DNA from 4 places in the Priestia sp. FSL W8-0524 genome. Region 2 is predicted to be linked to each of the others. Evidence: riboswitches for the same ligand, from Rfam matches in the RefSeq annotation. Region 2 holds a riboswitch; each other region holds the start of a gene.

Region 1 (7,619 bases), 1.2 Mb from region 2:
CTTACAACCGGATTTTTCTGTTCATGACGATTTTCGTTCCATACTGTAACATTAATCATTTTCATATCCCCTTTTTTGTGAATGCTAACTTATATCCCCTTTTTTTATCAATGCTAAACTTTGGTTAACCGGTTAACTTACTGTGGTTCACTCGCGCTTAGCAGTCGAATCTCGAATAACAAGTTCAACCGATAATTTTACATGCTGCAGCGTGCTGAAACGGTGTTCGATTGCTTGAATAACAGACGTCGCGGCGACGACTCCTTTGTTAAATACATCTTGACGAATGGTTGTTAGACTTGGAGATGCATAGCTGCTAAACGTGATGTCGTCAAACCCTACGATTGAATAGTCCTGCGGAATTCTTTTCCCCTTTTCTTGCAGTGCTTTCATAATTCCAAGCGCCAGCGTATCAGAGGATGCAAAAACCGCCCGAATATCCTTATGCTCTTGCAGCAGCTTGTTCCCTAAATTGTAACCGTTGTCAAAGGAACTTTCGTTCACTTCAAAAACAAACGTCTTTGATGGTGTAATGCCCGCTTCTTTTAATGCTTTCTCGTAGCCTATATACCTCTTTTTATCCACTGGACTATTGACGAGGTGATGAGCAACAAAGGCAATTTCTTTATGCCCCAAACTCACTAAATGTGTTGTAGCGAGATATCCTCCATACTCATCGTCTACAGAAATATGATGATAATCACGTTCGTACCTTTCGTATGTATCAACTAGCACAATCGGATTCGATAACGCTTTCATTTTCTCATACAATCGATGCGGGAAGGCTCCTAAAAACAGAAGACCATCAACATTTCTCGTTCGAATCCATTTTAGGCAATCAGCTGGGCTACTCACTCCAGATATGACTAGATCATAACCATGCTTACGGATTACATATTCAATTCCACTAATCATTTCACTGTAATAATGGTTATCTTTAAATATAGTAGAAAGTGAATCATCTGTAAGCGGGAACATCACGCCAATCATATTTGACTTTTGTTTCGAAAGACTAACGGCGGTTAAATTTGGTTCGTAGTTTAATTCTTTTACCGCTGTTAAAATTCGCTCTTTTGTTTCATCGGATACTTTGTTAATTCCGTTCAAGACGTAAGATACTGAAGCTGCAGACACCCCTGCATGCTTTGCTACATCACGAATCGTTATCTTTTCTCCCATAAAATCTCTCCAGTTAAACGGTTAACTATTTACTCGTTCATTATAATTCACTCCTTTATTATCAGTCAACGTATTTTTCAAATTATCTGTTAACTATTATAATATCTTCCTAGATTGGTATGTTTTAAGCAGTGACAAGATGTATTGACACCTGTTAATCTTTGAAACGTACATATAAAGTTCGGTGCACAGCACGCACCGATCCGTGATAAAAGGGGCGTTCAAAAGGATTTCAGGAGGTACTTACTTTATGTTTAAGAAACTAGCAATTATTGGAGCACTAGCAGTTCCTATGTTCGGCATGAGTCACGGGGCAAATGCCGCTGAAACAACCCATCGCGTAAAAGCCGGAGAGACTCTTTACAAGATTGGCGCTGAATACGGCGTTACGGTTAAACAGTTAAAAGAAGCGAATCACAAATCTACCGACTCTATTAATGCAAATGAAACATTAACAATCCCTAACTCTATTAGCGAAAGCGATAAAGAATTGTTAGCTCGCCTTGTACAAGCTGAAGCAAAAGGTGAACCTTACGCTGGCAAAGTGGCTGTAGCAACAGTCGTTTTAAACCGCGTGGATAGCGATTCTTTCCCAAACTCTATTCATGATGTCATTTATCAAGGTACACAGTTTACACCTGTACAAAACGGTGAAATTAATAAAGCAGCGGATGCTGAAGCAAAAAAAGCTGTAAATGAAGCACTAGCGTTTAGAGGTCAAGGAAAAGGTTCGTTATTCTTCTTTAACCCAGATAAAACAAGCGATCAATGGCTTCGTCAAAAACAGGTTACGATTACAATCGGAAATCACGTTTTTGCAAAATAAACAAAAAAGCACTCAGATGAGTGCTTTTTTTAATATGCAACAAGTAAGCTTAACAGAACAGCTATAATAATAATAGGTAATACATATTTAACTAGAAAGAACCATGCGTTGAATAATTTAGCGCCTTTTGTACTTCCTGAAATAAACTCTTCATACACGGCTTCTTTTTTCATTTTAAATGTCACAAAAATTGCAATAGCTAAACTTCCAAGAGGCAGCATTAAATTGCTCACAAAAAAGTCAGCTACGTCAAATATACTTCTGCCAAAAAGTGAGACATGTTTTAGTACACCGAACGAAAGCGCTGATGGGATACCTACTACAAACACAAGAATCCCTGCTAAAGAAGCGTAGCGAGTTCGTTTTGTCTGATCGTCTTTGGTTAAAGCAGCTACGATAATTTCCAACAGTGAAAAAGCAGACGTAAGCGTAGCAAATAGAAATAAAATTAAAAACAGTGCTAAAAAGACGGTGCCAAACGGCATTTTCTCAAATACTGTTGGCAAGACCACAAACAAAAGTCCAGGTCCTTCGGTTGGCTTTAATCCGAATGAAAAAACAGCTGGAAAAATAGCCAAGCCTGCAAGCAGCGAAACAAACAAGTTCAAAATAGCAATGGTGCCAGCTGAACGCGTCAAGCTTACTTTTTTCCCTAAATAAGAGCTATATGTCACCATGCAGGATAATCCTACGCAAAGCGAGAAAAACGACTGACCGAGCGCATAGAGAACAGATGACCCTGTAATGGCTGAAAAATCCGGTTTTAAAAAGAACTTTACTCCGTCCATAGCTCCGTCTAATGTTAAAGAGCGAACCACAATGATAATAAAACAGATAAATAACAGTGGCATCATGTATTTATTAGCACGCTCTATGCCTTTTTGTACGCCTTTTGAAATAACAAACACTGTAATTAATAAAAACAGCGCTTGTGCACCTAATACCACATAAGGTTGGCTAATGACGGCATTGAACAACGGGCCGTACTCTTTTCCGCTTAGCATACCGGTTACGCTCATAATCGTATATAAAATCACCCAGCCGCCAACGACGCTGTAAAAGGAAAGCAAAACGACACAGCTGAGTACTCCCAGCCTGCCAATCCATACCCAAGCGGACTTTGGAGCAATTGCCTTATAAGCACTAATCGCTTCTTTTCCCGTATGTCTTCCAATGATAAATTCTGCCAACAGAAGCGGCAATCCAATAAAAATTGTAAATAAAATAAACAACGCAAAAAATGCTCCACCGCCACTGGTTCCGGTTACGTATGGAAATTTCCATATCGCTCCTAGACCAATTGCTGCCCCAGCAGATGCTAAAATAAAACCGAGGCGTGAAGACCACTGATTTCCTTTACTCATATAATGTTACTCTCTCCTCTTCTAAACTCAAAACTCACCTGATTAGTACTGTACCATAAATGCAGAAGAAAATCATTCCCGTTTTACTTTTTTCTATAAAACGATATCTATATAGAATAGAAAAAATGAAGAAGCAGCTGCCTCTTCATTTTGAGTTTGATGTTTCTATTCAAAAATTATTCTCTGTACGATGATTCGTCTCCACGGTAGGCTTCTTGATTTGATATTTCTTCAATATGCATATGCCCTTCTCTCTCTAAACGAAGAACCGTACGCTCTGCATCTTCATAACTCTCGCACGTCACTTGTTTATATTCCATATCGTCTTTATCTGTGTAAGCCACTAAATATGTTTCCATTTTAACTCCTCCTATATAAACTATATGTAACGTATGTTGCCTTTTTCGTTTATTTCTAAACATATAGGCTCCAAACATAAAGCCTAGCATACTATAATAGCGGAACTTCAATTTAAAAAGTTGAATTTTTCATTATGCACCGATGCAACATGGAGGTTACGCTTATGACATTTATTTTATCATTCGTACCAATTGTTGTTCCTTTTGGTATTTTAATTAGCTTAATTGCTTTTACAGCTGCTTTTTTACAATCAAAAGAGCATCATAAAAAGCTCTAGCTTACAAAAGCTAGAGCTTCTTTTTAAAAACGTCTATAGCGTTTAATCAGTCCCACAATAATAGCAATTGCTAATAAAACAATCGAGATGATAACAGTAATGACAATTGGCTGATTTCCACTTTGTTTCACCGCAATGGCAATATAAGCCCAAATAAAAACAAGCGGATAAACAGCGTCTCGGTTTTTTAATGTAAACATAATGCCCAGCGCAGCCCCTACCAGCAGCATAATAATCGTCCATGCTAATTCATTTAGGCCAAGCAAGTGCTGTATTCCATTTGCTTGAAATACGACAAATACATTAACAATAGTCGCAACAGAAATCCATCCAAGATAAAGCGAAATCGGCAGACGCATAAACCATGTCGTCATCCGAGAATGCTGAATAATGGAATATACAATCATTAATGTGCCTAAAATAAAGAGCATAACTAAAAGGGATAACTTATAGTAATCGTTTTGGAAAATAAAGATCCACGCACTATTTAACAAACAGTTTAGAAAAAACCAAATGCCTATACGTGCATATATTTCTTTTTGATCTTCTCTTGCAAAAAATTGGCGTATAACCCAAATGGTTAATAACAAATAAATAACGCCCCAGATAGCAAAGGCATAACCGGCTGGTGTAAACAACGTAGGAACTTGCGCAGAAGCCTCTGCCGTTGTTTTGCCTCCTATTGGAATCGCATTTGCTAAATAATTCACAAGAAGTGTAATAGCCAAGCCTACTGCATTTAATACAGCATACAAACGAAATTTTGCCATTTTGTTCTCTCCTTTCTTCTATTTATATGGGAATGTTTCGGAGACGAAAACGGCTCTTCCCTTCATTAATACCTCTTCTTCCCTAAAAATATGCATTTTTAAACAAAAATGATTAAAAATAGCTTCAAGAAGCTACCTCTTTAAGAGATAAAAACCGTTAGGGAACAATTTTCCATAACGCTTTCTATTTTTCAGAATATATGGTAAGTTAAACATAGACTAATAGGAAGTCCACTAGGGGTGCCGACCGGCTGAGACAAGTTTTCTTGATCCCTTTGAACCTGATCTGGCTCATACCAGCGTAGGAAAGTGGCAATGTTCAGTTTTGTACTGTCCTTTGCCACTCCGTTTATAAACGGAGTGTTTTTTATTTCCTTTATGTGCTTGTTTGTGACTTCCTCATATTAAAGGAGGATTTTGATGTCATTTTCATCTCAATTAAGACAAGAAGCAAACTATATTTACGAAGCCATTTTTAACCACCCTTTTATTAAAGGAATTGCTGAAGGAGACGTGCCAAAAGAGGCGCTTATTCACTACGTTTCTCAAGACTACGAATACTTAACAGCATTTGTCCGCATTTACGGCGCTGCTTTAACAAAATGCCGCACGCGTACCGAAATGGAAGCCTTTAATGCCGGCATTTCTACGGTATTACATAGTGAAGTACACCCTCATAATAATTTTTGTGAAGTAGCAGGCGTACGCTATGAAGACCTCCACACTGAGGCTCTTTCACCAACGGCCAGCCACTACATTAACCATATGACAAGCGTTGCGCATACAGGCAGCTTAGCGGAAATCATTGCCGTGCTTCTTCCATGTCCGTGGACGTACGTTGAAATTGGCCAGCGCATTACAGAACAAGTAAATCCATCTCCTTCTCATCCTTTTTATGAATGGATTCAGTTTTATAATAATGAAGAAATGAATGGCACAACACAATGGTTTTGTAACAAGCTTGATGAACTCGCCGAGCAAGCGACTGAAGAAGAACGTAATCGTATGAAAGATCACTTTATCAAAAGCTGTGAGCTGGAGTATTTATTTTGGGAAATGGCGTATACACAAGAAAAATGGCCGCTTTCTCAGCTTTCACTTTCAAAATAACGAAAAAGCCTCCTATCAGGAGGCTTTTTATTTCAATAATTTTTTAATCATTTTCAAGTTTTGTTTCTCTGAAGGATAGCGGAATGACAAATCAAACTTGGTTGTTTGAGACAGCATGCTTTTAAAATGAGAAAATGTCTGAAAGCTGTCTTTTCCATGATATTGGCCCGTACCGCTTTCTCCAACTCCGCCAAAGGGTAAATATGGCGTAGCGATATGCATAAGCGTATCATTTATACAGCCTCCTCCAAATGAAAGACGCTCCGTTATGACATTTTGTACATTTGCACTTTCCGTAAACAAGTAAAGAGCTAACGGCTTAGCTTTTTCTTGAACTTTATGAATAACTTCGTCTAGCGTTTCGTATTCAATCATAGGAAGAATAGGCCCAAAAATTTCTTCTTGCATAACGTCTGATGTCCAGCTTACTTCACTTAACACCGTAGGTTCTATTGTGAGCGTACTTTTATTATACCCGCCTCCAACTATAGCGTTTCCGTCTTTTAAAAACTCAACTAGCCGAATAAAATGGCGCTCACTGACAATACGGCCGTAGCGCTCACTTTCAAGCGGATTACTACCGTAAAATTGATAAATCGCTTCGCGAAGTTTCTCCACTAGCTGCGCTTTTACCTTTTTATGCACGAGCAAATAATCAGGAGCAACGCACGTTTGGCCTGCATTCATTCCTTTGCCAAACATAATTCGCTTCGCTGCAAGATCTAGGTTTGCATCTTCATGTACAATGCAAGGACTTTTTCCTCCTAGCTCCAGCGTGACGGGAATAAGCTGCTTCCCTGCTTCTTGCATAATAATTTTCCCTACATTTACACTTCCCGTAAAGAAAATATAATCGAGGGGCTGTTTTAAAAGCAGGCTCGTCGTGTCTACAGCGCCTTCAATCACCGTCACAAATGCGGGATCAAAAGCCTCAGCTAGTAATTCTTGTATAACCCGAGATACGCTAGGCGTTAATTCAGAAGGCTTTATAATCGCCGTGTTTCCAGCAGCAATCGCTCCTACTAAAGGAGACAGCGCTAATTGAAACGGATAGTTCCACGGAGCAATAATTAACGCGACTCCATACGGTTCAGGCACAATTTTCCCTTTAGAGCCCACGTGTGTTAAAGCGGTTTTTACTTTTTTAGGCTTCATCCATTTTGCTAAATGCTTAAGCGTAAACCGAATTTCCTCTAGTAAAATCCCAATTTCCGACGTGTACGCCTCTACTTCAGATTTATTCAAGTCTTGTTTTAAAGCATTCATAATTCTCTGCTCGTTTTGTTTGACTGCGTCTCTGAGCTTATTCAGCGCTTGAATGCGGCTGCTGATGCTCTTTGTCTTTTGTGCATAGAAATACTGCTTTTGTGTAGAGACAATATGTTCAATGACCGTTTCATCTGTGATATAGAATTGCTCGTGGTTCATCTCTTTCATCTCCCTATAAACATTCAGCTTCAACTGTAGCAAGCAAGCTTTTTAATAGCTCAACTGCCTCGTTTAAAGCCAATGAATAATATCTCTGCGTTCCTTTTTGCTCAATTTGCACAAGCTTTTGATCACGTAAAATTTTTAAATGATGAGAAATTGCCGGTCGTGATAAAGTAGACTCGTTTGCAATTTCATTAACGGTTAAAGGCTCTTTTTCCGCGAGCAGCAAAATAATATCTTGTCTTGCTGAATCACTTAGAGCCTGAAAAATAGGAATGCTGGCACGAAATAACTCCACTGCT
Region 2 (7,619 bases):
CATATCCCAGAACATATACTCAAAACGCGTCGTATTCAAGAAAATTTCTTCAAGCTTTTCTAATTCCACTTCTGATTTATCTTCAGTAAGTGAGTCAAATAAATTGATACACCATGTCGCCAGTTCTCCAAATTCTTCTGAGCTGTACATTTCAATCCACTCACGGTAAAACTCATTGTTAGCTCCAGGCTTTTCACTAAGTTCTTTTCCTATTTCCCAGTAGCTCCACATACAAGGCAAAAGAGCGGCTACTAATTCAGCTAATGTTCCACTTTGACCAACGTGCAGCATATAGTGCGTGTATGCAAGCGTTGTAGGAGATGGCTGCGCTTTTTCTAATTCTTTTTCGCTGATTTCAAATTTCTTGGCATACTCACGGTGCAGACTCATTTCTTCGTTTAATGTAGAATCTAAAAGGGCTGCAAATTTCCCCATCGTTTGAAGATCGGTAGCTTTCATGGCTCCAATCGCAAATAATTTGGCATAATCAATTAGGTAAAGGTAATCTTGAATCATGTAGAAGCGAAACTTCTCCTTTTCAAGCGTTCCATCTCCCATCCCCTGTACGAAGGGATGATTATGATTTTGACGCCAAATAGGCTGCAGCTTTTCGTATAATCGTTCACTAAATTTCATGATGATCACTCCTTATGCGTATGCAGCCACGTATAAATGAACTGCACTATCACTTTTGTATATTGAACAAGCTGATTAATATCTAATTGTTCGTTCACAGCATGTGCATTTGCTAAATTTCCCGGACCGTAAATAGCGGCGGGAATTCCCGCATCAGCTAGCCATCCCCCGTCTGTTACGCTAGTTGACACATCAATTGGAGGCTTTTTCCCTTCCATTTGTTCATGAGTATTTGCAAGCAGCTGCACTCCTGCATGATTTTCATCAATTTCTAATGACGGAAAGATTTCTCCTCTGTCTTCAATCATTGATGTGCCTCCCCATTCAAAGGTTGGCAGATTATCTTTTAACCATGGATCTGCTTTTGCAATAGCTATAATATATTCTTCCACTTCTTTTGATACTTGGTCGTACGATTCATTAGGATAATAGTGAACGGTGATCCACAGCCTGCATTCATCCGCAATAAAAGCAGCATGTCTTCCGCCTTCGATTACTGCTGGATTAATCGTATTTGTCCCTGGCAAAAATCCTGGATAGCTCTTTGTAACAGCCCAGTGACGCTCCAATTCTTGTAGCCCTCCGATCACTTTTGCCATCTTTTCAATAGCGCTTGCGGCTAACAGCCCTCCTCCAGCATGAATCATACTTCGGCGTGTACCGTCATGATAGGTTTTACTGCTTTTTATCGTAATCCATCCCGTGATCACTCCGCCTTGACCTTGAATATGTAAATCACTTGTATCGACTACAAGCGCAAAATCAGCTGTATACCCTTTCTGACAGCATTGCAGCGTACCTGCCTCTCCTACTTCTTCTCCTACAACGGATTCAAAAATCAAGTCTCCTGGCAGCTCGATTCCTGTTTCTGTTAAAAGCTGAACTGCAAATAATGCTCCCGCCAAACCGCCTTTCATATCAGCAACTCCGCGTCCAATTATCATATTGTCTTTCACAACAGCTTCAAACGGATTGGTTTCCCAATTTTCATTTTCTTGTACCTCAGCAACATCCATATGGCCGTTAATAATCAAGCTTTGATAGTCAGCCGATTTTTGTCCTTTTAACGTTCCCACTACGATAGGGTCGTTAGAATATAAGTCCCACATATCAATGGAAAAACCGCAGTTTTTAAGAAAATCCGCTACGTACAGCTGCGCTTCATGAGAATTTCGTGCAGGAGGCGCTGGCGTTTTATACGAAACAAGCGTTGTTAATAACTGGATTAACTCTCCTTTGCGCTCCTCTACCTGTTTGACAAGCAAATCAATTGTTTCTTTCATGTATGACACCTTCCTTTACGCATAAAAAAACACTTCTTTCGCAGGAAAGAAGTGTTTTTGTTTATGTACACAAAATTATTATAACGAGTTCGTAAGGAAATCCCATACAAAACATCCATTACAATACCTCTTTCCTACGCTAGTATTACCTAGTTCAGGTTATAAGGGTTAAGACTTATCGTCTCTCTCAGCTTCGAAAGCACCCCTAGTGGTGTTGTATCTCTATGAAATTAATCTATTATCATATGTTTACCTGTAATAGTTTTATCATAGTAAAGCGTTTTATTCAATAGAAAGGTTCATGATATGGTAATGAAAATAGTTTCCTTTTTAGTAGTAAAAGAAAAAGCACACACCTTTTTCATGCAGTGTGTGCTCTTTGTTTTTGTGACATTACTAGTTAGCTATTGGCTTCTTTAAAAATACGCCATAACTAATAGCACCAATTAAAAGCAGTCCTGCTCCTAACAGGAAAACCGCCGTAAAAGTTCCCGTTGCATCTAATATAAACCCTGTTACGATAGGAGCCATTGCCGCTCCTAGAAATCCACCGAAGTTCTGAATAGCGCCGAGTGAAGCAACTTGTTCCTTTGGTGCAATATCCGCCGCTAGAGTCCAAATGACGCCTGATGGCAGCTGTGACGCGAAGTAGCCAATCGACAATAAGACAATACTTAAGGCTGCATTATCAATAAAAGGAACGGGTGCTACCGATGCTGCGGCTAAGATTGCCCCGCCTACAATTGGTATTTTTCTTGCCGTTACTGCATTAATTCCTTTTCGAATAAATCTATCTGAAATTACACCACCAAGCAACACTCCTATGATTCCTGCTAGAAACGGAATAGCAGCAATCCAGCCCGTTTGTTTTAGGCTAAAACCGCGCTCTGTTTCTAAGTAGCTAGGAAGCCAAGTTAAATAAACCCATATCGTAAACATAATTCCGAAATTCCCGATAATCATAAACCATGTGCTTTTATATTTAAACAGCTGTGACCATTTTGCTTGTGAGGTATGACTGATTTTTATTTCTTCTTTAGGGACAGCTTTCACTTTATTGGCAACATAATCCGGATCTCGGTATATCTTTAGCCAAACAAACATCACAATAAAGCCTGCTGCTCCTATAACAACAAACATTCCTCTCCAACTCATTGTTAAAAGCAGTACCGTTAGAAGTGGCGGAGCAATCGCATTAGCAATTTGAGACCCTGTATTAATAATCGAAGTAGGAAGGCCGCGCTCTTCTTTTTTAAACCATCTTTCCGTCACTTTAATTCCTGAAGTAAAAAAAGGAGACTCCGATACACCAAGAAGCATTCTCATGGCATAAAGAGCAGAATACGTGTTAGTAAATGCACTTGCTACCGTTGCCACAGACCATAGGCCTGATGCCCATGCAAACATTTTTTTCGGCCCGTATTTGTCAACCAGCCAGCCTGCTGGTAGATTTGCTAAGGCATATGGCCAGAGAAAAGCTGAAAGCAAAAGACCCATTTGTGTAGAAGACAGCCCAAACTCTTTGGCAATCGTGGTATTAGCGATGCTTAAATTAGAGCGGTCTAAATAGTTAACAACTGCTCCAATTAGCAATACAATAATAAGCCACCAGCGTATATTCGTCTTTTTTACATCTTGCTTTACAGGACCTAAATCTTTGTTAACGCTTTCATTTAATTTAGATGTAACCGCCATAGAATATCCCTCCATAACCTTAATCGTTATAGTGAATGAGCTGTTTGCTTATTATTAAACAGCCCTGTTCACTAGAAATGCATGAGTTTATTCAGAACATGAACCAATTATTAAACACTGCTCTTTGGACGAATACTATTTAGTTTATCATCTAATTCTTTGACTTCTTCTTCTGTTAAATCTATTTGAGGAGATCTCATGCCACCAACATCAATGCCTCTCAATTTTAATGCTTCTTTAAAATAAGACATGTTGCTTCCGTTTAAAAGAGCTTCACAATATTGAATAGCAACTTTTTGCATCTTTCTCGCTTTTTCTAAATCATTCGCTTTAAAGGCATTATAAGTCTCTACAAAAGGCTCGGGATAAACGCCCGATACACCGGAGACAACTCCTTCACATCCCATAGCCAGAGCTGCTAAAAATAAACGATCGGTTCCGGGAAGAACAGAAAAGTTTCCATCGTTAATATTTAAATAATCATTTACGCGTAAATAGTCAGGGTAGCTATATTTAATACCAATTACATTCTTGCATGAATCTGCCACTTTTTGAGCTACCTCTGCCGTTAAATCATTGCTTGAACACTGAGGAATATTATATAAATATACGGGAAAATCATTCGGGACACTGTTTGCTACTTTTATAAAATACCACGCCTGTTGATTATCTAATTTATTCCAATAAAACCAAATAAAAAAGAGAGATTCTCATGTAAAATGTAAGTTACCACACCAACATTTACGAAAAGAGGAATCTCTCATGAATAAGAATACCACGTCTCCACATCTCATTCAAAACTTTCTTTCTGAAGCTGAACTTCAAGCGATTCTAGCCGAGTTTGGTTTTGTTGACACAGCCCGAAAATGTACCGTGTCAACGCTTATTTCTTATTTAATTGGTGCAGCGACAAACGAATGGAAAAGCTTACGTCACGCAGCCGATGTTGGGCCAAGTGTTGGACTCGTTTCCATTGACCATTCTTCGCTTTCCAAGCACATGAAGGCTCTTAATTACGCCATTATGAAACGTATTTTTGAAGTCATTGTCGGGAAGCTCAACCGAGCTACTCGTCGCACCCTCAAGATGAAAAAAATACCGATGGCAGTGGATTCGACAACGGTAACAGTCGGGAAGACACGCCTACCATGGGCAGTTTATCACGGCGAACGCGCGGGCATTAAACTGCATGTTAGCTTCACCAACGAAACTGCGATGCCTCTTCAAGTTGTCGAAACAACCGGATTAAAACATGACGGACCCGTTGGTACATGCCTTGAGGATAAACGCTTTATCTTCATAGGCGACCGTGCCTATTTTTCCATTGAAAAAGTCGATCGCTACGTGACAGAGAAAGAAAAACAACATTTTGTCATTCGCTTAAAAGAGAATATCCAGTTAAATCGCAAAAAAGCGCTGAAAGGTACACGTAAAAAGGATTCGAATGTGACCGGCGATTTTACGTGTATCCTTGGTACCCCACAAAAACAGACAAAGACACGCCAGCGTGTCGTGCAATTTACCGATCATGACGGTAAGGAGATACGCGTTGTGACAAGCTTGATGAACGTCACGGCAGAAGAAATTGCCGACATGTATAAAGCACGCTGGGCCATTGAATCGTTCTTTCGCTGGATCAAACAAAACTTAAATGTACCGATTTTATTCGGTACAACACCAAACGCCGTGTTCAATCAGTTGTTCACCGCACTCATCGCCTACGTTTTACTAAAGTTTTTACATATACAAGGTAGCAAGAAAAACACACGAAAACCCTTATCATTTGCAGGGTTCACACGTCTGTTTCTTTGCGCTACCCTGCCTTTAGAATGGCGAATAGCCATCTATGAAACACTTGAATTCTATCAAAAACTATACGAAGGAGTTTCTGGATGATTTTGGTTAATCAACACGTGTGATAAAATACGTTTCTAGTTCGTTATCGTTTGCTCCAAAGAACATAGGCGTAACTACTCCGATACCGTCGGCGCCAATTTCATAGGCATGTTTTGCAAGCTCAATTGTATCTTCTTCATTCATAGCTCCTACATGTATGAATACGGTTACACGATTAGCCGCTTGTTTCACTACTGTTTCTGCAACTTGCTTTCTTTCTTTGACAGATAGACGAAGCATCTCGCCCGTTGTACCAAGCGGATACAAGCAGTGCACTCCTTTTGAAATTAAAAACTCTGTTAAATTTACTACTTTCTCTAAATCTACTTCACCCGTTTTAGTAAACGGTGTAACCATTGCTGTTGTAACTCCGTATAAATGTTTCATTTCCTTCTCCCCTTTGTTAGTAGTGAATTACTCTATATTTAGTAAAACGTTTTAGTACAACGTTTTACTAATAAAAAATAAAAAGCTTGCTCTTATATTTTTGTAAATCGGTCTCTTTTTAAAGAGACCTCATGAATGGCATTGCTTTTTATTTGATTCTCGTTGTATTACGATGAATAATTTCCAAATCAAATATCTGTTGGTCCACATCCCCATATGGATCAGAAATTGTTTTAACTAAAAGCTCTCCTGCACAATAGGCCATTTTTTCTACCGGCAAATTGACAGTCGAAAGTTTTGGGTTAGTAAATTTAGAGAACTCTTGGTTATCAAATCCCATCACTTCACAATCAGCTGGCACAGAGATGCCGTAGTCATTAAGAGCAGAAAGAGCTCCTAATGCAACATGATCACTCAAACAAATCACAGCGGTTGGAACTTTTCCTTGTTCAATAAGTTGTTTGATGCTGTCATACCCACCTTGTTCTGTATATGAACAGTAATGGTGACAATACGTAACATCAGTCTGTTCAATTCTATCTGTTACGCCTTTTACTCCTGCTTCTAAAGCCTGTGAAGACACGTCTGGAACTAAAATACTGATATGTTGATGATTATTACGAATAAAATGATCTGCTACCGCTTGGCCCGCTTCATAATTTTTGGATTGTATAACAGAGTATATAGATGATACACGATTAAATAAAACAATCGGAACACCAGGTTTAGATCGGTGAATATAAGCCTCATCAGCTGCCGTTGTATTCGCAATAATCGCTCCGTTAAAATATGAAGATGTTTGAAGACCTTTTACAGAGGAAATACCTTCTTCATTTTGAAACGTTTCGACTAATAATTTAATAGTAGGGCCGCTTTTTAATGAAGCTATGTAGTTTTGAATACCTGTAAGAATGCGTCCCACTAACGATACGCGCGTATCAATTGGCCAAATAAGAGCAATTGTTAGCTGCGCTGATTTGTCTTGTCCCCGCAAGTTACGCGCAGACATATTGGGGATATAGCCTAATTTTTTTGAAGCTGCAATTACACGCAGTTTAGTAGCTTCAGAAATTCTGCTTGCTCCCGGTTTGTTGTTTAAAATGAGGGAGGCAGTCGTAATTGAAACATCTGCTGCTTTTGCAATATCTTTAATTGTAACCAGATGACCATCTCCATTTTTAGTTTAACGTTTTACTAAACTCAGTATAACGCTTTCATTTTAGTTTGACAATTCTTTTTTCTTCCGCTTAAATAAAAAAATGGATTCGATGATGAATCCATTTTTCCTTTTAGACATTGATAAGCTTAAGTTTTTGTCCCGGTCTCACTAATGAAAGCAGCTCATGATCTTCTTCTATTACATACCCAATCACATTCACATTAGCATTTGCAGACAAATTCCTTTTAGCTATTTGAACCTCTCCTCTGTAACGTCCGTAGCCATCATTGTCCATTGTAATTGCTCCGATTCTGCGTTCTACTGTATGAAATGGCAGCACTGGTTTTACAGATCGTGTATCAACCAAACGCAGAACGTCTCTTGATACATCCGGACGCACGCTGTACGTTCCCTGTATATGAGGTGAACGAATGCGTAGCGGAATAATGCGGTTTTCTTGATATTGAACTAAACGTTTTAATAAATTTGAACTGGCGTATGGATCTCCAATATAAACCTCCGTTACTCCGCATCCGTATAAATCTACTGCAGAGGTAAAAGGA
Region 3 (7,619 bases), 360 kb from region 2:
ACGCGCTTCTTTTACATCGATCCATCTTACATCTTTGTCCCACCGGTGGTGCTGAGCGGCTTTTTTCTTTAATACGTGTGCATCTTCTTCTGTTCCAGCGACTTTTAATAAGCCTTTTTGAATGAGCTCTACGTCGATAGCCGTTTTTTCTTTTAGTTCCTTCACCAGTTCAGGAAACATGCTTCTGCTCTTAATAGCAAGGTCTAAAAGAGGACCTTCTTCATCAATTTCAGCTTGAGCACCTAAAATACCAGCGGCTGCACTTGAAGCTTCACAACCAACTTGATTGCGTTCAAGAATAGCTACTGACGCTCCTTGTTTTGACAAATGATAAGCGATAGAAGAGCTGATTATACCTCCTCCGATTAACAGTACATCATAATGCTGCTTCATTTTCTCCACCTCCAGATGTCCATATATGAGAATATTGTTTAATCGCTTTCAGGGGATCTTGCGCAAGCATGACACCAGACATCACGGCTATACCGTGTGCTCCTGTTTGAAGTACCTCTTTGGCATTTACAGGTGTAATTCCTCCAATGGCAATAACCGGTATCTGCACAGCGTCTACTACTTCTTTTAGTGCCGCTATCCCTCGACTTTTTAATTCTTTTTTTGAATGTGTTGAATAAATATGTCCGTATAAAATGTAGTGAGCACCATCTTTTTCAGCTTCTAAAGCCTCTTCCACAGAGTGAACTGACTTTCCAACAATAAGAGAAGGAAATGCGTCTATAACAAACGAAACGTCTAAACTATGATAGGCAAGCTGTACACCTTTTGCTTTTAAAGCATGCGCTACATCAACTCGGTCATTCACAATAATTTTAGAGCGACAAAATGGTAGGCTTTCTAGTAAACATTGAATCTGCTTTGCCGTTTTCTTTTTTTCTCTAATATGAATGGCGCCCGCAAAAGGCGCGATAGCCGTTAAAATTTTTTGAAGCTCTTCGATTGGCTGCTTATCTGTTGTAATGACATGAAATTTAGGAATATCCACATGATCGAAACCTTTCCATTCAGAATAAAGAGAAATTTCAATCACTTCATCTTGTGCAGAGGGCTTTATTACATACAAAAAACCACTCTACAACGTAGAGTGGTTAGCATGCATCGTTATGTAAACATGATCGCCACTTCCCTACGCTGGTCCAAACCAGATCAGGTTCAAAGGGTCCGAAATACATCCGTCTCAGCTTCAAAAAGCTCCCCTAGTGATTGCTATTTATTGATTTTGTTTTTGCACTTAAAATTATAACACAACTAAATGTAAATACAATATCTCTTTATGCTCTTACGGCTCTCTTCCTTTTATAGATGTATCTTTTAAGCTTCTTTACTAAGAGGCCCGGCGCACCGAATCATTCTGCTTTTTATATAGTTAGTAATCGGTATAGTCGTCAAATTCTTCTTTGTCTTTTTCCTTTTTCCGATCCCATATAAACAGCAGGAGTAACATAATAAAAGTTAGAATATAAAAACCGTAAAAAATAAATGCCGCCACAACATTTATAAATAAAAATAAAAAACCAATGATCTGACCTGCAACAGCTACAATCAACAAAATGTATTTCCAAACTTCTGCTTTTCTATCCATTCTCTACTTCTCCGTCTTTTTGTTTTTCCCTACTAGAAACGTTCTCTTTACTTATAATAAAAACGTTCCTGCCAGTAAACCGACTGTAAATAAACCAACTGTTCCAAATGCTGAAATCCCCACGTACGCCAACATTTTCCGATAAGATTTTTCCCGAATTAACTGTACGGTTTCCACACTAAACGTTGAAAAAGTGGTAAAGGCACCAAAAAACCCAATGCCAATCATTAAAAATATTGAATCATCATAAGCATGACTCGGAACCTTTCCATAATAACTACCGTAAAAAAGACCAAGCCCAAACGCACCGAGCAAGTTTACAAACAGCATTGAGACTGGAAAAGGAGGGTTTGAAACTGTTTTTGTAACTTTTAAACCCAAAAGATAACGGCATATTCCTCCAGCTGCCCCGCCAAGTGCCAAGCTCACTATGCTCATTTACTTCACCTCATGTACTTTCACTAAATTTTTCCCTGCCGCTTCACCGCATAGATAGCCTGCTAAAGCAAGAAGGATTCCACCTACTAAAGAGACAATGACATAAATGGCTCCCCAAAATAAATGGTGCTGAGTGAGAGAAATGACGTCTCCTGCAAAGGTTGAATACGTTGTAAAACCGCCGCACACGCCAACTCCTAGTCCAAGCTTTATCCATTCTTTTGGCTTTTTCCACGCAAAAAATCCTGTTAATAGGCCTAGTATGAAGCTTCCTAATAGGTTTTCAATTACCGTTCCTATTGGATAGCCCGTATATAATAAGGAAAGATTTAGCAAATAACGCGCATATGTACCAGCGATAGCACCAAAGGCAATTGAGATTAAGTTTATGGCTTTCATCATATCGCTCCGTTTCATAAATTCTTCTTTAAGTGTACCATAAGGAATTTATTTCTACCTTAACATTTAACTATATGTTTATTGCACCAAAAGTCATGAAAAAATGAAAGAGAAAATCGTCGCATGAAACTTCCTTTTTACTCCTCAAATATCCCTTAAAAATCCACTTAATCCAAATTTTAAAATCTTTCTGTATCCTTATGACAAACCGTGTATAGAAGGTATATTTCCCTTATTTTAAGTCACATTAATCGTATAAGTTTTTTTTGTTGACTTTTGCTGTGTTCTTGTTTAGTATCACAGAGTATCATTTCCTATCAGAATACTAGGGGGTTTAGAAAATGAAGAAATTTGCTGCACTTTTGTCGCTACTATTAGCTTTCACAGTTGTGCTTGCCGCATGCGGTTCTAGCTCAAAAAATGAAGCAAACAATGGAGACAATAAATCTTCACAAGAGGATTTATATAATAAAGTGAAAAAAGATGGCGTATTAACAATTGGAACTGAAGGTACATACCCTCCGTTCACTTTTCATGATGACAAACAAAAGCTAACTGGGTTTGATGTAGAATTGGCTCAAGAAGTAGCTAAACGTCTTGGCGTAAAAGCTGAGTTCAAAGAAACACAGTGGGATGGCATGTTTGCCGGATTAGATGCTAAACGCTTTGACATGATTGCTAATGAAGTGGGTATTCGTGAAGATCGTCAAAAGAAATACGATTTCTCTGACCCATACATCCAGTCAGGCGCCGTATTAATTGTTCGTAAAGACGAAAAAGATATCAAATCATTTAAAGATTTAAAAGGAAAAAAATCAGCACAGTCATTAACAAGTAACTACAAAGACATGGCTCAATCTTATGGTGCAAACATTACGAGTGCTGAAGGTTTTGCTCAAGCAGTAGAACTAATGAGCGCAAACCGTGTTGATGCTACAATCAACGATAAATTATCGTTCCTTGACTATAAGAAAAAGCACCCTAACGCACCTATCAAAATCGCGGATGAAAAATCCGATGGTGCTGCAAGCGGCTTTATGTTTAGAAAAGACAGCGGTAAGTTAGTGGATAAAGTAAACAAAGCATTGAAAGATATGAAAAAAGACGGAACATACGCAAAAATTTCTAAGAAATGGTTTGGCGAAGATGTTTCTCCTAAATAATATTTTTCCTGATGGAGAGCGATTGAATCAATTGATTTCAATCGCTCAATCATCTCTCTTACCAATGCTAAAGGGAGCTATTCAATATTCTATTCCACTAACATTAATAAGCTTTGCCATAGGCATTGTGTTAGCTGTTTTAACAGCACTTGCTCGCTTGTCTTCAAGTAAGATATTAAACATAATTGCACGTGTATATGTGTCAATTATTCGTGGAACGCCTTTGCTTGTGCAATTATTTATCATTTTCTACGGATTACCTAACTTAGATATAACAATTGATCCATTCATCTCTGCTGTTATTGGATTTTCATTAAGTGTAGGTGCGTATGCATCTGAAATTATCCGAGCAGCGATTCAATCTATTCCTAAAGGACAGTGGGAAGCTGGCTACTCACTCGGTATGACCTATTCCCAAGCGTTAAGACGGATTATCTTACCGCAAGCAGCACGTGTATCGATTCCGCCATTATCTAACTCTTTTATTAGTCTTATTAAAGACACGTCACTTGCATCGCTTATTCTTGTTTCTGAAATGTTCCGTCAAGCTCAAGAAATCGCTTCAACTAACTATGAGTTTTTACTTCTTTATAGTGAAGCAGCGCTCTTGTACTGGGTTATGTGTACAATCTTATCCATTATCCAAGGACGTATTGAAATAAGACTAGATCGTTACGTGTCTAAATAACCGTTTCAAGTAGCTAAAGGAGTTTTTTATATGATTAATATCAAAAATTTGCATAAATCATTCGGTGATTTGCAAGTATTAAAAGGGATTGATTTGGAAGTTGAACAGGGCAAAGTAATTGTATTAATCGGCCCTTCTGGATCGGGTAAAACTACTTTTTTACGTTGCTTAAATCTGTTAGAAATCCCAACAGACGGTACAATTGAACTTGATAAAAAAAGCATGAATTTTACCAAACCTGTTCGTAAAAAAGACATTACTTCATTTCGAAGCCTAACAGGTATGGTCTTTCAAAACTATAACTTGTTTCCTCATAAAACTGCGCTTGAAAATGTTATGGAAGGTCCTGTAATTGTAAAAGGCATTTCTACTCAAGAAGCAGAAAAAAGAGGGAAAGAATTATTAACACGAGTTGGTTTAGGAGATAAGCTTGACTTTTATCCTTTCCAACTATCAGGCGGACAACAACAGCGTGTCGGCATCGCTCGAGCAATGGCGATGGACCCAAAAGTTATGCTGTTTGATGAGCCTACTTCAGCTCTTGATCCTGAGCTTGTAGGAGACGTTCTTCAGGCCATGAAAGACCTGGCGAAAGAAGGAATGACGATGGTTGTGGTAACTCATGAAATGCGCTTTGCCCGCGAAGTAGCAGATGAAGTTATTTTTATGGATCAAGGTGTCATTATGGAAAGAGGTACACCGGATCAAATATTTTCAAATCCTCAACAAGAGCGAACACGTCAATTCTTGAATATGATTCATTAAAAAGGTTGCACATTTTCACGTGCAACCTTTTTCTTTATTTGGCTACTGCTTTTTTCATTAACTCTGTAATGTACGTAAAGAATGCTTCAGCTGTGACGTCATACACGACGTCTACAGGTCGCCCCTCTTCAGAAATTTCTGTTCTTCCTTGTCTTGGTGTTTCCGTATACACAATACTCGAAACGGTTTTTACCTTCACAAGTGTTGAATTCCCTGTAAATGCTGTTGTGAGTACATCCCACAAATAATAAGTCGAATTGGTTTCAACATGCACAAGCGGCGGGCAAGCCGCGTAGCACTGCCCTACAAAGTCTACTCCTTCATACCTGCGAAGTGAAGCCCACATTTGGCGAATAGCCGGAGTTAATGGAACTTGATTCGTGCTTTCTAAAGCAACCATCTCAATTTTAATGCTGCTTTCCCATACTGTTGCTACTGCTTCTGGATCCCAAAAAGCATTCCATTCCGCCGTTCCATCATGTTCAGGCTCCTGCACATTTCCTACTTCTTGAAATGTACCGCCCATCCACACTAACTTATCAATTTTCTCTTCTATTTCCGGCGCTTTTTCAAGTGCTCTTGCCAAATCAGTTAGCGGTCCTGTAAATAATAAAGTCGTTTTTCCGTCTGTGTGCTGCAATGTTTCAATTAAATGATCATGAGCAGGCAGCTGACTTATTTTTGTTTGCACTTTCCCTTTTTCATTTAAAATCGGCAGTGCATCTACATAAAACGTATGCATGCGCCATTCTTTTGGAAATGGGTTCATACCACGTGAAGTAGATTTGGCTACCTCGATATCATAACTTCCAAAACGATCAATAATTTTTTGGCTTGCGCTGATACCTGGCTCTAAGTATCCGTCAGCAGGAATGACAGATACCCCCGTTACCTTTACATCATCCATTTGCAGCAGTAAAAAAAGGGATACTAAATCATCAATCCCTGCGTCATGGTTAAAATATATGTTTGTGCTCATGTCTCTTCTCCTCTTTTCTATGTATCGCTACGTAATAGCTATACCGCTATTTTATAATGAAATGGCCTCTTTGGTAATCAAAGTATTATGAACTTCTTTTACTATTTTCTATAATGGGTATAGAAATAAGGTAATCTATGTATAGGCATATACATCTCAGTATAGAAAGGAGAAATAAAATGAAGCAATCATTTTCAGCATTAGTAGTAGATAAAACAGGTGAAGAACAAGTGGAGGCGTCTGTCCAAGAACTGACGCTAAACGATTTGCCAGAAGGCGATGTACTTATTCGCGTTCATTATTCAGGGGTGAATTATAAAGATAGCTTAGCCAGCATCGCAAACGGCAATATTGTGACAAGCTATCCGTTTGTTCCAGGTATTGACCTAGCAGGAATCGTTGTATCTTCTGACAGCCCTGATTTTAAAGAAGGTGATCGTGTCATCGCAACAAGCTATGACATTGGCGTATCACACTTTGGAGGCTACAGTGAGTATGCGCGCTTACGCAGCGAATGGATTGTCCCTCTTCCTGAAAATTTGACGTTAAAAGAAGCAATGATTATCGGAACAGCTGGCTTTACAGCTGCTTTATCTGTGCATCGCTTAGAGGAAAACCATACTAGTCCATCTAACGGCTCTGTGCTTGTAACAGGGGCTACGGGAGGTGTAGGAAGCTTTGCGGTTGCCATTCTTTCAAAATTAGGCTACACAGTGGAAGCAAGTACAGGAAAAAGCTCGGAAGCAGCTTATTTGAAAGAGCTTGGCGCTTCCTCTATTGTAGCGCGTGAAGACGTTTATAACGGCAAATTAAAAGCATTAGGCAAGCAAAAATGGGCCGCTGCGGTGGATCCTGTGGGTGGAGAGCCCCTAGCTTCTGTCCTCAGTCAAATTCAGTACGGAGGCTCTGTAGCGGTCAGCGGGCTAACAGCTGGAGGCAAAGTGCCAACAACGGTCTTTCCCTTCATTTTGAGAGGGATTAATTTACTCGGCATCGATTCTGTTTACTGTCCAATGCCTACTCGAAAAGAGATTTGGAATAGACTCGCTAATGACTTTAAACCTGAAAGCTTCGAACCTTTCATTCAGCAGGAAGTTTCTTTACAAGATCTCCCTCAGGTTCTTCCTACTTTATTAAAAGGACAAGCTCGAGGACGAACAATTGTGAAGCTATAAAAAAACGGAGAAACCTGGGTTTCTCCGTTTTTTTACGAACAGACGCATGTTATTATGCATCTATTTTTGCTATTAAATCCGTCACTAATTCTTTCATCGTCACATCGGCTAAGACTTGTTCCATGGCATCTTGAGAACGTTTTAAAATCAATTCAAGGACACTTTGAATATTGGCTCCTACAGGACACTCCACATTCGGATTTTCATGCATTTGAAACAATTCTCCTTCTTCCACAGCCGCTACCGCTCGATAAACGTCTAACAACGTTATCTCTTCTAAATCTTTCAATAGATAAGCTCCGCCAGCTCCGGCTTTTACGCCCACAAGTCCAGCTTTCTTTAACATCCCAATTACTCGTCTTATAACAACAGGATTTGTATTTACACTGCTAGCAATCCACTCTGAAGTACTAGG
Region 4 (7,619 bases), 1.2 Mb from region 2:
CTGGATGGCCATTTTCTCTCCTATCATTTGCGCTTGGAGCTTTTTCTCTTTTGTTCTATTATCATTGGAAAGGACAAAAAGTTCGAACACGTTCGCGTATTCCTTCACGTTTCATTGCCATCATTTCTTCTCGTCTATGGATTGGACTATGCTTAGCACTCACGATTGCTGGTTACGTATACGGACTATCCATAGGTTCAATAAGAGCTTATGAAGATGCTTTTATGCAGTCACAGCTTGTTAGCGTGATGACCGCTGATTTTTTTGTTTTAACGTGGCTTTCTTATTCCGTTATGACAAAAGAAAAGATAGCATCCCGGCCTTACCTTCTCTTATGTTTCATTCCAGTTGCGGGCCCTTTTTTTATTTTGTTACGGCATAACCGCCAAGATGTTAGAGAAGAAAAACTTTAAATAAAAGTCTTGCGTTCCATTCATTATTCCGTTATAATCATTTCTTGTACGATGAAAGTTGATTAATTAGAAAACATTTATATATCGGCATTTTATTTACATTTGTTATACATACCTGCGCTGTGCGTATACTCATGTTGTCTTAAACCTTTGAGTGTTAAAAGGGAGCTCAAAATTTAGCTGCAGATAGCACGCCCTTCTTGGGACGCTAAACCCGGCTATGAGGGCACCCACCTAGTAGATCTGGGTATTTAAGACACTTAGGGTTACGGCAGTGCGGGCTTATTTTTTAGTTAGCTGTAGCTAGCTTTTTTTATTTTTTTATTTATTAGTTTACATAATTATTTTATTGTTAACTTATATTTTTTTAGACATGTATGTTTTATTTATCTTCGATTGAGGAACATAAAAAGTAATAAAGGAGATGGATAAAATGAATGAACAAAAAATTGCTAAAAAAGTAAATGAAGTATTAGAAGGAAATCGTGTAGGAACATTAGCCACAGTTGTAAACAACAAACCCCACTCTCGCTATATGACATTTTTCAGCGATGAAGATGGTATCGCTCTTTACACACCAACAAATATCAATACACATAAGGCAGAAGAAATCGAAGCCAATCCGAACGTGCACGTACTATTAGGCTACAGCGGCGAAGGATATGGCGATCAATACTTAGAATTATCCGGAACAGCTGTTCTTCGTACCGGTGATCAATTAAAAGGACGTATATGGAACGATCACATGAAAGAATGGTTTGACGGTCCAAATGACCCTGAGTATGTTGTTCTGGAAATTACACCAAACGAAATTCGCTTTATGAATGAAGGCGAAGAAACTCCTCAAACCGTTCAGCTATAATAAAAAAGCGCACACTGTGCGCTTTTTTTATTTTCCTACCGCTTCTTTCAATTGAGCTGCTTTTTCTTTTGGAGACGCTGCTAAGCTAATCGCGGTAATAATAGAAACACCATCTGCACCTGCTTCTACTACTTGTTTGGCATTTTCAGGCGTGATGCCACCGATTCCTACAATTGGAAAGTCAATATTCTGGTTTCGCACTTCTTCAATTAATTTTGTACCTTGCACTGCTTTTGCGTCTTTTTTTGTAGAAGTAGGAAAAACAGGTCCCATTCCTACATAATCCGCCCCGTCTTTTATGGCTTGCTGCAGCTCTTGTACATTATGAACAGAGACGCCCACAATTCCTTTTCCTATTTTTTCTCGAACAATATGAGCTTTTTCATCTTCTTGTCCAATATGAACGCCATCCGCTTGTAAACGGATCGCTAAGTCAAGGTCATCATTCACAACAAAAGGAACGTTGTGCTGCTGACAAATTTGCTGAAGTTCCTTCGCCAGCTGATATTTCGCTTCGCCTTTTAGTGCAGCTTCACCTTTTTCACGGAATTGAAACACGGTAACGCCGCCTTCAATTGCTTCTTTCAACACTTCTTTCGGATCTTTTGTACAGTTATTGCTGCCCATTATAAAATAAACTTTCAGCAGCTTTTTAATTTCTTCGTTTGTCATTTTCCCGCTCCTTTTAACGTTGATGTACTCTTGCATATGATTCAATATCCTGTCCAGATAAAAGATGAAGCTGATTTAACAGCTCAATTTGAAAGCTCCCCGGCCCTTCTTCACCTTTTTTCGCTGCGGCGATTTCACCTGCCACTCCGTAAAAACTTAAAGCAGCAACGCTTGCCCCGACATATTCTTTTTCTACAGCCGCGAAAGCTCCTATAATTGATGTCAGCAGACATCCAGTACCCGTCACCTTCGTAAATAACGGGTGACCGTTGTCTACTGTATACGTTGTGTTTCCATCGGTGATCACATCTTGTTTCCCCGTAATAACAATCACTGTATCTAATTTGTTCGCTGCTTTCTCAGCAAGTTCAATGACGTCTCCTTGCCCTTCTAATGAATCAACGCCTTTAATGAGCCATGACTCGCCTACTACATTCGCAACTTCAGCAGCGTTACCGCGAATAACGGCAATATTTAATTCTTCTACAAGCTGACGTGCCACTTCTGTACGAAACGGTGTCGCTCCGGCTCCTACAGGATCGAAAATAACCGGCACGCCGTTTTCATTTGCTGATTTTCCTGCTATTCTCATCGCTTCTACTTCTTGAGCCGTCAGTGTACCCATATTTAAGACAAGCGCTCCGGCGATTCGAGCCATGTCAGCCACTTCTTCCTTCGCATAAGCCATAACAGGTGACGCTCCTAGGGCAAGCAGTCCATTTGCTGTAAAATTGGTTACCACAACATTCGTAATATTATGAACAAGCGGACTTGTATCTCTTACTTTTTCTAATTGAGCTGAAATTTTACTAATATCCATGTTCTCTCACTCTTTTCATTTAGTTTTAACACTGCAAAAAAAAGACAAAAAAGCACCTTGCATGCGCAAAGTGCTTTGGTATGTACTCACATTCCCTGCGCTGGCATTATCCAACAGGTTCAAATGGTCAACAGGCGCCCCTGTACTCTCAGCCTGCCCCGCGCAAGCTCCCATACTATTCTTGTTACGTTTAAAGTTTACTATTAACCTTTTTTATTTGCAACCATTTCACTGTTTTGCCCATAAAATAAAGCTTCGCTATAGGCTGAGTGGTGTTGTAAATCTTACAGCTTTACTAAAAGCATCATTAAAAGACCTCCAGTAAACTACTGGAGGTCTTCTATCCCCTAAAAATTCTATCATTTCTCTTGAATCGCTTGATTTCTCACAGCTGTTTTTCGGTCCTTTCCTGCTCTTAAAGATAAAAGAAAACAAAGCAGCAGTACAAGTGCAGCTGATACGTACGGATAATTAATGTTTATATCAAAAAGAAAGCCTGCGACAACGGGTCCAATAATATTCCCAAGACTTGTATAAGCAGAATTTAGTCCGGCTACATACCCTTGATCGTCTTGTGCCATCATCGACATTTGCGTGCTGATTGCCGGACGTAAAATATCTGTTGCTAAAAAGACGATAAATGTTACAACAATAATAAGCCAGTACGTGTGCACAAATAGCGTAAGTAAAATAAAAAGTCCCGTCATCATCAAGCAAAACGAAATCACTCTTTTTTCACCGAATTTATTTAAAATCCAGCCAAAAATCGTAACCTGCACAACAGCCCCTGCAATAGAGCCAAACGTAATAACAAACGCAATATCTTTTGGCGTAAAGCTAAATTTATGATCAACAAATAGTGAAAAGATCGTTTCATAATTGGATAATCCAAACGATGTCACAAAAACGATAATTAAACTTAAAAAATAAGGTTCTTTGTAGGAATTCATAAGCTGCAGTAGCAGCCGATCTTCTTTTGGATTCTCATTGTTTGAAACAGCATGACCTTGTACAGGACGAGACTCCGGCAAAACAAAAAGCGTAATCACTGCAGCCAAGCCTCCTGCTACTGCGGCCATGTAAAATGGCACGCGCATGCCGTATTCAGCTAAAAAGCCTCCAATACCGGGCCCGATAATAAATCCTGTTGTAATCGCTGCCGTCACATAGCCCATTCCTTTAGCGCGTTCTTTAGCAGACGTCACGTCCGCTGTATAGGCCATAACAGCAGGCATAATAAGCGCGGCTCCGACCCCACCTAGCATTCTGGACACAAATAATAAAAGAGGTGTACTCACTGAACCAAAGAACCATTCAGACAGGGCAAAAACAATCATTCCCGCTACAATAATTTTCTTTCTCCCTAACGAATCGGATAATCGCCCCGCTAAAGGCGAAAACAGAAATTGAGTTAGTGAAAACACCGCTACTAAAAGCCCCATCACGCTGCCGTTGATATGAAGCTCCGTCATATAGGTTGGCATAATTGGAATAACGAGACCGATTCCCGTAAAGATAATAAAAATATTTAGCATGAGCAGCAAAATCGCCGCTCGATTTCTTAACAATAATGACATATAAACCTCCTGATTACAAAAATACTGAACGTTCGGTCTATAAAAATACAAAATAATGAGGGATTACTCATTGCCGCAATAAGCATCCCCGCTTATTTAAGAAGACCTTGCTATAATTCCGTTTAAAAATACATCGATTGCTGAATGGTAAAGCTGCAGGGCATTTTCCGTACTCGTTTTTCGAGACATGCGGCTCATTCCAACAAACAACCCTTCTAAAATTACTGCAAGTTGCTCTGCATTTTTATGAGAAAACTCGCTTTCATCGATGCCCTGTTGCAAAAGTTCCCGGTTAAACTCCACGTGTCGTTTCACCATCTCATCAATTCGCTCTTCGATGTCGCTGCCCTTCTCCTCGTTGTTAAAAAACTCATCCGCAGCTTTCGTAAGAGGATGATTCAAATCATCTAAAATGATTTGCTCCGCTATTCCAAAAAGCTTATCTCTTGTTGTTTTGTAAAGAGACTCTCTTTCTTTCCAGTTTCGTTCCCACTCAAGATCCCATTCGTCTATTAAATAAAGAAAAAGCCCTTCTTTACTTTTAAAGTGATAATAAATATTCCCTTTACTGCTTCCCGTAGCTTCTACAATTTCCTCAATAGATGTAGCTTTATAGCCTTTTTGAGAAAATAATGCTTTAGCGGCATCTGCCACTTTTCTTTTGGTTTGTTCACTTTGAAGCTTTTTTTTATTCAAGCTATTTCCACCGCCCCGTACATTTATTATTTATACTGAACATTCGTTTTGTATTATCTGACACCTATACTACATAGGAAAAACCTTTTTGTCTAGTGAGAAAACCTAGTTTATACCTTTTTATATGAATCATGACCAAAACAAAGCCTCCTAAAAAGGCTTTGCCTAAAAAGCTTACTTGCTAACAGGATAAATGACAGCTGCTTGCCCGCACAGTTTGCATACAAATAAACAAATCATCTGCGCCTTCTTTCCTGTCTTTTACTCATTCAATTTCTTTGTCATAAACACACTGTATGGATCTTCTTTGTAGGTAGAAAACGGTTCGCACTCGTAAAATCCAAAACTGGCGTATAGCTTTCTAGCCGGTTCAAAAGCGGGTGCGGATCCTGTTTCTAAGCTTAAGCGTCGGTACCCTCGTTTTTGCGCTTCATTTATTATGTACTGCAGCAGCTCTCTAGCAATTCCTTTCCGCAAATGAGCGGTAGCTGTTCGCATCGATTTAATTTCTCCGTGGTGCTCATCTAACTCTTTTACAGCTCCGCACCCTGCTAGCTGACTTCCTTCCCACACGCTCCAAAACGTAATATGACGTTGTTTTAAACTTTCAATATCTAGAGCATGAATACTTTCAGGGGGGAATGTAAGTTCATTCCTTGAAGGTGAGAACTTACTAGCTCAATAACTTCATTGTTCGTTAAGTGGTCTCTTTTTATTTTAATCATCTTCTCTTCCTTCCTGCTACTAAAGGGTGGTCAATTACAAACCAACTTATGAATACATTCACTGTCGACCTTTAAAAATCCTTTTATACACTCCCTTCTTTTTCTCCAGTTATTAAAACAGACTTTGCCAAGCAGATGTTTCATACATTGTTAAACGGAGGTGAAATTCGTTGAAGAAAGTTTTATTTTGTCTTGTCCCTCTTTTGTTTTTATTATCCGCCTGCTTTAGTGATCCTGTTCAAGATGATTTAATCGATTATAACAATCAAGATTTAAAGAAAGCCGCTCAGCTTGAAAAAGAGGCGATTGACGCATACGATTCCGTTACAGGCGCTAACTACACAAGTGACGCTGTTATGTACGATACGATGACGAGTGAAGTCATTCCTACCTATCGTAAATTTGTTGACGAACTGGAAAACATCGATGTAGAAACCGACGATCTTCGAAAGGTTCATGAAGGCTATATAAAGGCTGCCAATACCCAGTATAATGCTTTTATTAAAATTGTCAGTGCTTTGGAAAAGCAGGACCGCAACCTTATTGCTGAGGCAAACGCTATGCTTGATGAAGCACGAAAAGGTATACGCGATTACAATGCAGCTATTAAAAAGCTGGCTAAAGAACATGATGTAAAAATTGAAGAACCAAAAACACAGCGCGAAAACAGCCTATAGTTCCCATGCAAAAAGAAGGTCTCTAAAAACAGTAAGAGACCTTCTTTCGTATGATGTTTCAATTTCTCCACGTTCGTTCAATAAATGAAAAAGAATATCAGGAAATATTGCTTAACGATGCATAATAAGAGGCAATAATGTCTTCATCTGAATGCGGAATTTCGTTTCCTTTTACAAGCTGAGCGCCGTTAATACAGCCGCTTGTAAGTAAAATAATATCATTCGCCTTTCCTAAAGAAAGCGACTTTAATACTCCTTCTGTTCGAGTAGGGGCGCGGTGAATATTGCTTGCGCTCGGATTCGAAAAACCTGTCATCACTTGATCTACAATTACGTTAGGATCATGATAACCTGGGTGATCAACCGTTACGATAATTTCATCAGCTTTTCCTTCAATGGTACGCGCCATTTTAGGCATTTTATTAAAATCTCGAATGCCGATCCCTGCAATCATGACAATCAGCTGGTTATACTCCATCTTTTTTACTTCTTCTACCAAACGCGTAAGGGCAACAGGCGTATGGGCATAGTCTAAAATCACTTTTTGGTTATTAGGACCTTCTATCACCTGAAATCGCCCTTCTGGACTTTCCAATTGAGGAAGCACGCTAATAATATCTTCAATGTGGTATTCAAAGTGAAGAGCTGTACCAATGGCCGCTAGCACGTTAGCAATGTTGTAATCACCATATACAGGCACTGCTACTTTGTATGACTGTCCTTTATAAAGTAAATCAAAGAAAGAGCCTCCTTCTTTGACGGTGATGTTTGTTGCTTGCAGAGTTGCCTCTTTGTTATTTAATAAACTATACGTGACTTTAGGTCCTTCAAATACCCTGCTTAAGTCTTTGCCCATGTCCCGATCATCTATATTAATAACGGCATGTTTGGCCTGTTGAAATAATTTCATCTTGCATTTTTTATAGTGCTCAAACGTTTTATGATACTCTAAATGTTCTTCCGATAAGTTTGTATGAATGGCTACATCAAAATAAATATTTTCTACTCGTTGCTGATCAATCGCAATCGAAGATACTTCCATCACTGCCGCTTCATCACCTCTTGTATACAAATCATAAAAAATTTTATGCAAGTCTACCGACTCAGGTGTTGTAGGCGTACTTTTTTTATAAACTAACTTCTGCTTTGATGACCAAATGCCGGTCGTTCCAATCGA

The links. A riboswitch is a leader RNA that binds a small molecule or an ion and turns the genes downstream of it on or off. The one in region 2 is predicted to bind thiamine pyrophosphate.
Region 1: another riboswitch for thiamine pyrophosphate. It lies ahead of tenA (thiaminase II); the one in region 2 lies ahead of NST66_RS03065 (acetylornithine deacetylase).
Region 3: another riboswitch for thiamine pyrophosphate. It lies ahead of NST66_RS01295 (thiamine phosphate synthase); the one in region 2 lies ahead of NST66_RS03065 (acetylornithine deacetylase).
Region 4: another riboswitch for thiamine pyrophosphate. It lies ahead of thiM (hydroxyethylthiazole kinase); the one in region 2 lies ahead of NST66_RS03065 (acetylornithine deacetylase).

The regions. Positions count from the first base shown of each region.
Region 1 covers NZ_JBBOUG010000001.1:1,841,919-1,849,537, reverse strand. The annotation lists gene NST66_RS09255 (ThuA domain-containing protein) at 1-59, opposite strand, end outside; gene NST66_RS09250 (LacI family DNA-binding transcriptional regulator) at 148-1,179, opposite strand; gene NST66_RS09245 (cell wall hydrolase) at 1,430-2,005, shown strand; gene NST66_RS09240 (sodium-dependent transporter) at 2,035-3,369, opposite strand; gene NST66_RS09235 (hypothetical protein) at 3,546-3,728, opposite strand; gene NST66_RS09230 (TspO/MBR family protein) at 4,030-4,776, opposite strand; TPP riboswitch at 5,003-5,101, shown strand; gene tenA (thiaminase II) at 5,197-5,886, shown strand; gene NST66_RS09220 (aldehyde dehydrogenase) at 5,914-7,314, opposite strand; gene NST66_RS09215 (ArsR/SmtB family transcription factor) at 7,328-7,619, opposite strand, start outside.
Region 2 covers NZ_JBBOUG010000001.1:604,880-612,498, reverse strand. The annotation lists gene tenA (thiaminase II) at 1-636, opposite strand, end outside; gene NST66_RS03065 (acetylornithine deacetylase) at 642-1,919, opposite strand; TPP riboswitch at 2,034-2,136, opposite strand; gene NST66_RS03060 (MFS transporter) at 2,316-3,614, opposite strand; gene NST66_RS03055 (dihydrodipicolinate synthase family protein) at 3,725-4,309, opposite strand; gene NST66_RS03050 (IS4 family transposase) at 4,377-5,510, shown strand; gene NST66_RS03045 (dihydrodipicolinate synthase family protein) at 5,517-5,897, opposite strand; gene NST66_RS03040 (LacI family DNA-binding transcriptional regulator) at 6,046-6,906, opposite strand; partial or broken gene NST66_RS29260 (LacI family DNA-binding transcriptional regulator) at 6,919-7,041, opposite strand; gene NST66_RS03035 (MupG family TIM beta-alpha barrel fold protein) at 7,187-7,619, opposite strand, start outside.
Region 3 covers NZ_JBBOUG010000001.1:247,376-254,994, reverse strand. The annotation lists gene thiO (glycine oxidase ThiO) at 1-393, opposite strand, end outside; gene NST66_RS01295 (thiamine phosphate synthase) at 377-1,000, opposite strand; TPP riboswitch at 1,122-1,223, opposite strand; gene NST66_RS01290 (hypothetical protein) at 1,382-1,597, opposite strand; gene crcB (fluoride efflux transporter CrcB) at 1,649-2,035, opposite strand; gene NST66_RS01280 (fluoride efflux transporter FluC) at 2,036-2,434, opposite strand; gene NST66_RS01275 (amino acid ABC transporter substrate-binding protein) at 2,776-3,597, shown strand; gene NST66_RS01270 (amino acid ABC transporter permease) at 3,581-4,285, shown strand; gene NST66_RS01265 (amino acid ABC transporter ATP-binding protein) at 4,316-5,050, shown strand; gene NST66_RS01260 (nucleoside hydrolase) at 5,085-6,029, opposite strand; gene NST66_RS01255 (NADPH:quinone oxidoreductase family protein) at 6,209-7,204, shown strand; gene NST66_RS01250 (Rrf2 family transcriptional regulator) at 7,257-7,619, opposite strand, start outside.
Region 4 covers NZ_JBBOUG010000001.1:1,854,803-1,862,421, reverse strand. The annotation lists gene NST66_RS09325 (hypothetical protein) at 1-413, shown strand, start outside; RNA gene ssrS (6S RNA) at 523-700, shown strand; gene NST66_RS09315 (pyridoxamine 5'-phosphate oxidase family protein) at 847-1,275, shown strand; gene thiE (thiamine phosphate synthase) at 1,303-1,947, opposite strand; gene thiM (hydroxyethylthiazole kinase) at 1,961-2,767, opposite strand; TPP riboswitch at 2,843-2,951, opposite strand; gene NST66_RS09300 (MFS transporter) at 3,127-4,344, opposite strand; gene NST66_RS09295 (TetR/AcrR family transcriptional regulator) at 4,441-5,040, opposite strand; partial or broken gene NST66_RS09290 (GNAT family N-acetyltransferase) at 5,302-5,765, opposite strand; gene NST66_RS09285 (hypothetical protein) at 5,936-6,442, shown strand; gene NST66_RS09280 (UDP-N-acetylmuramoyl-L-alanyl-D-glutamate--2,6-diaminopimelate ligase) at 6,540-7,619, opposite strand, start outside.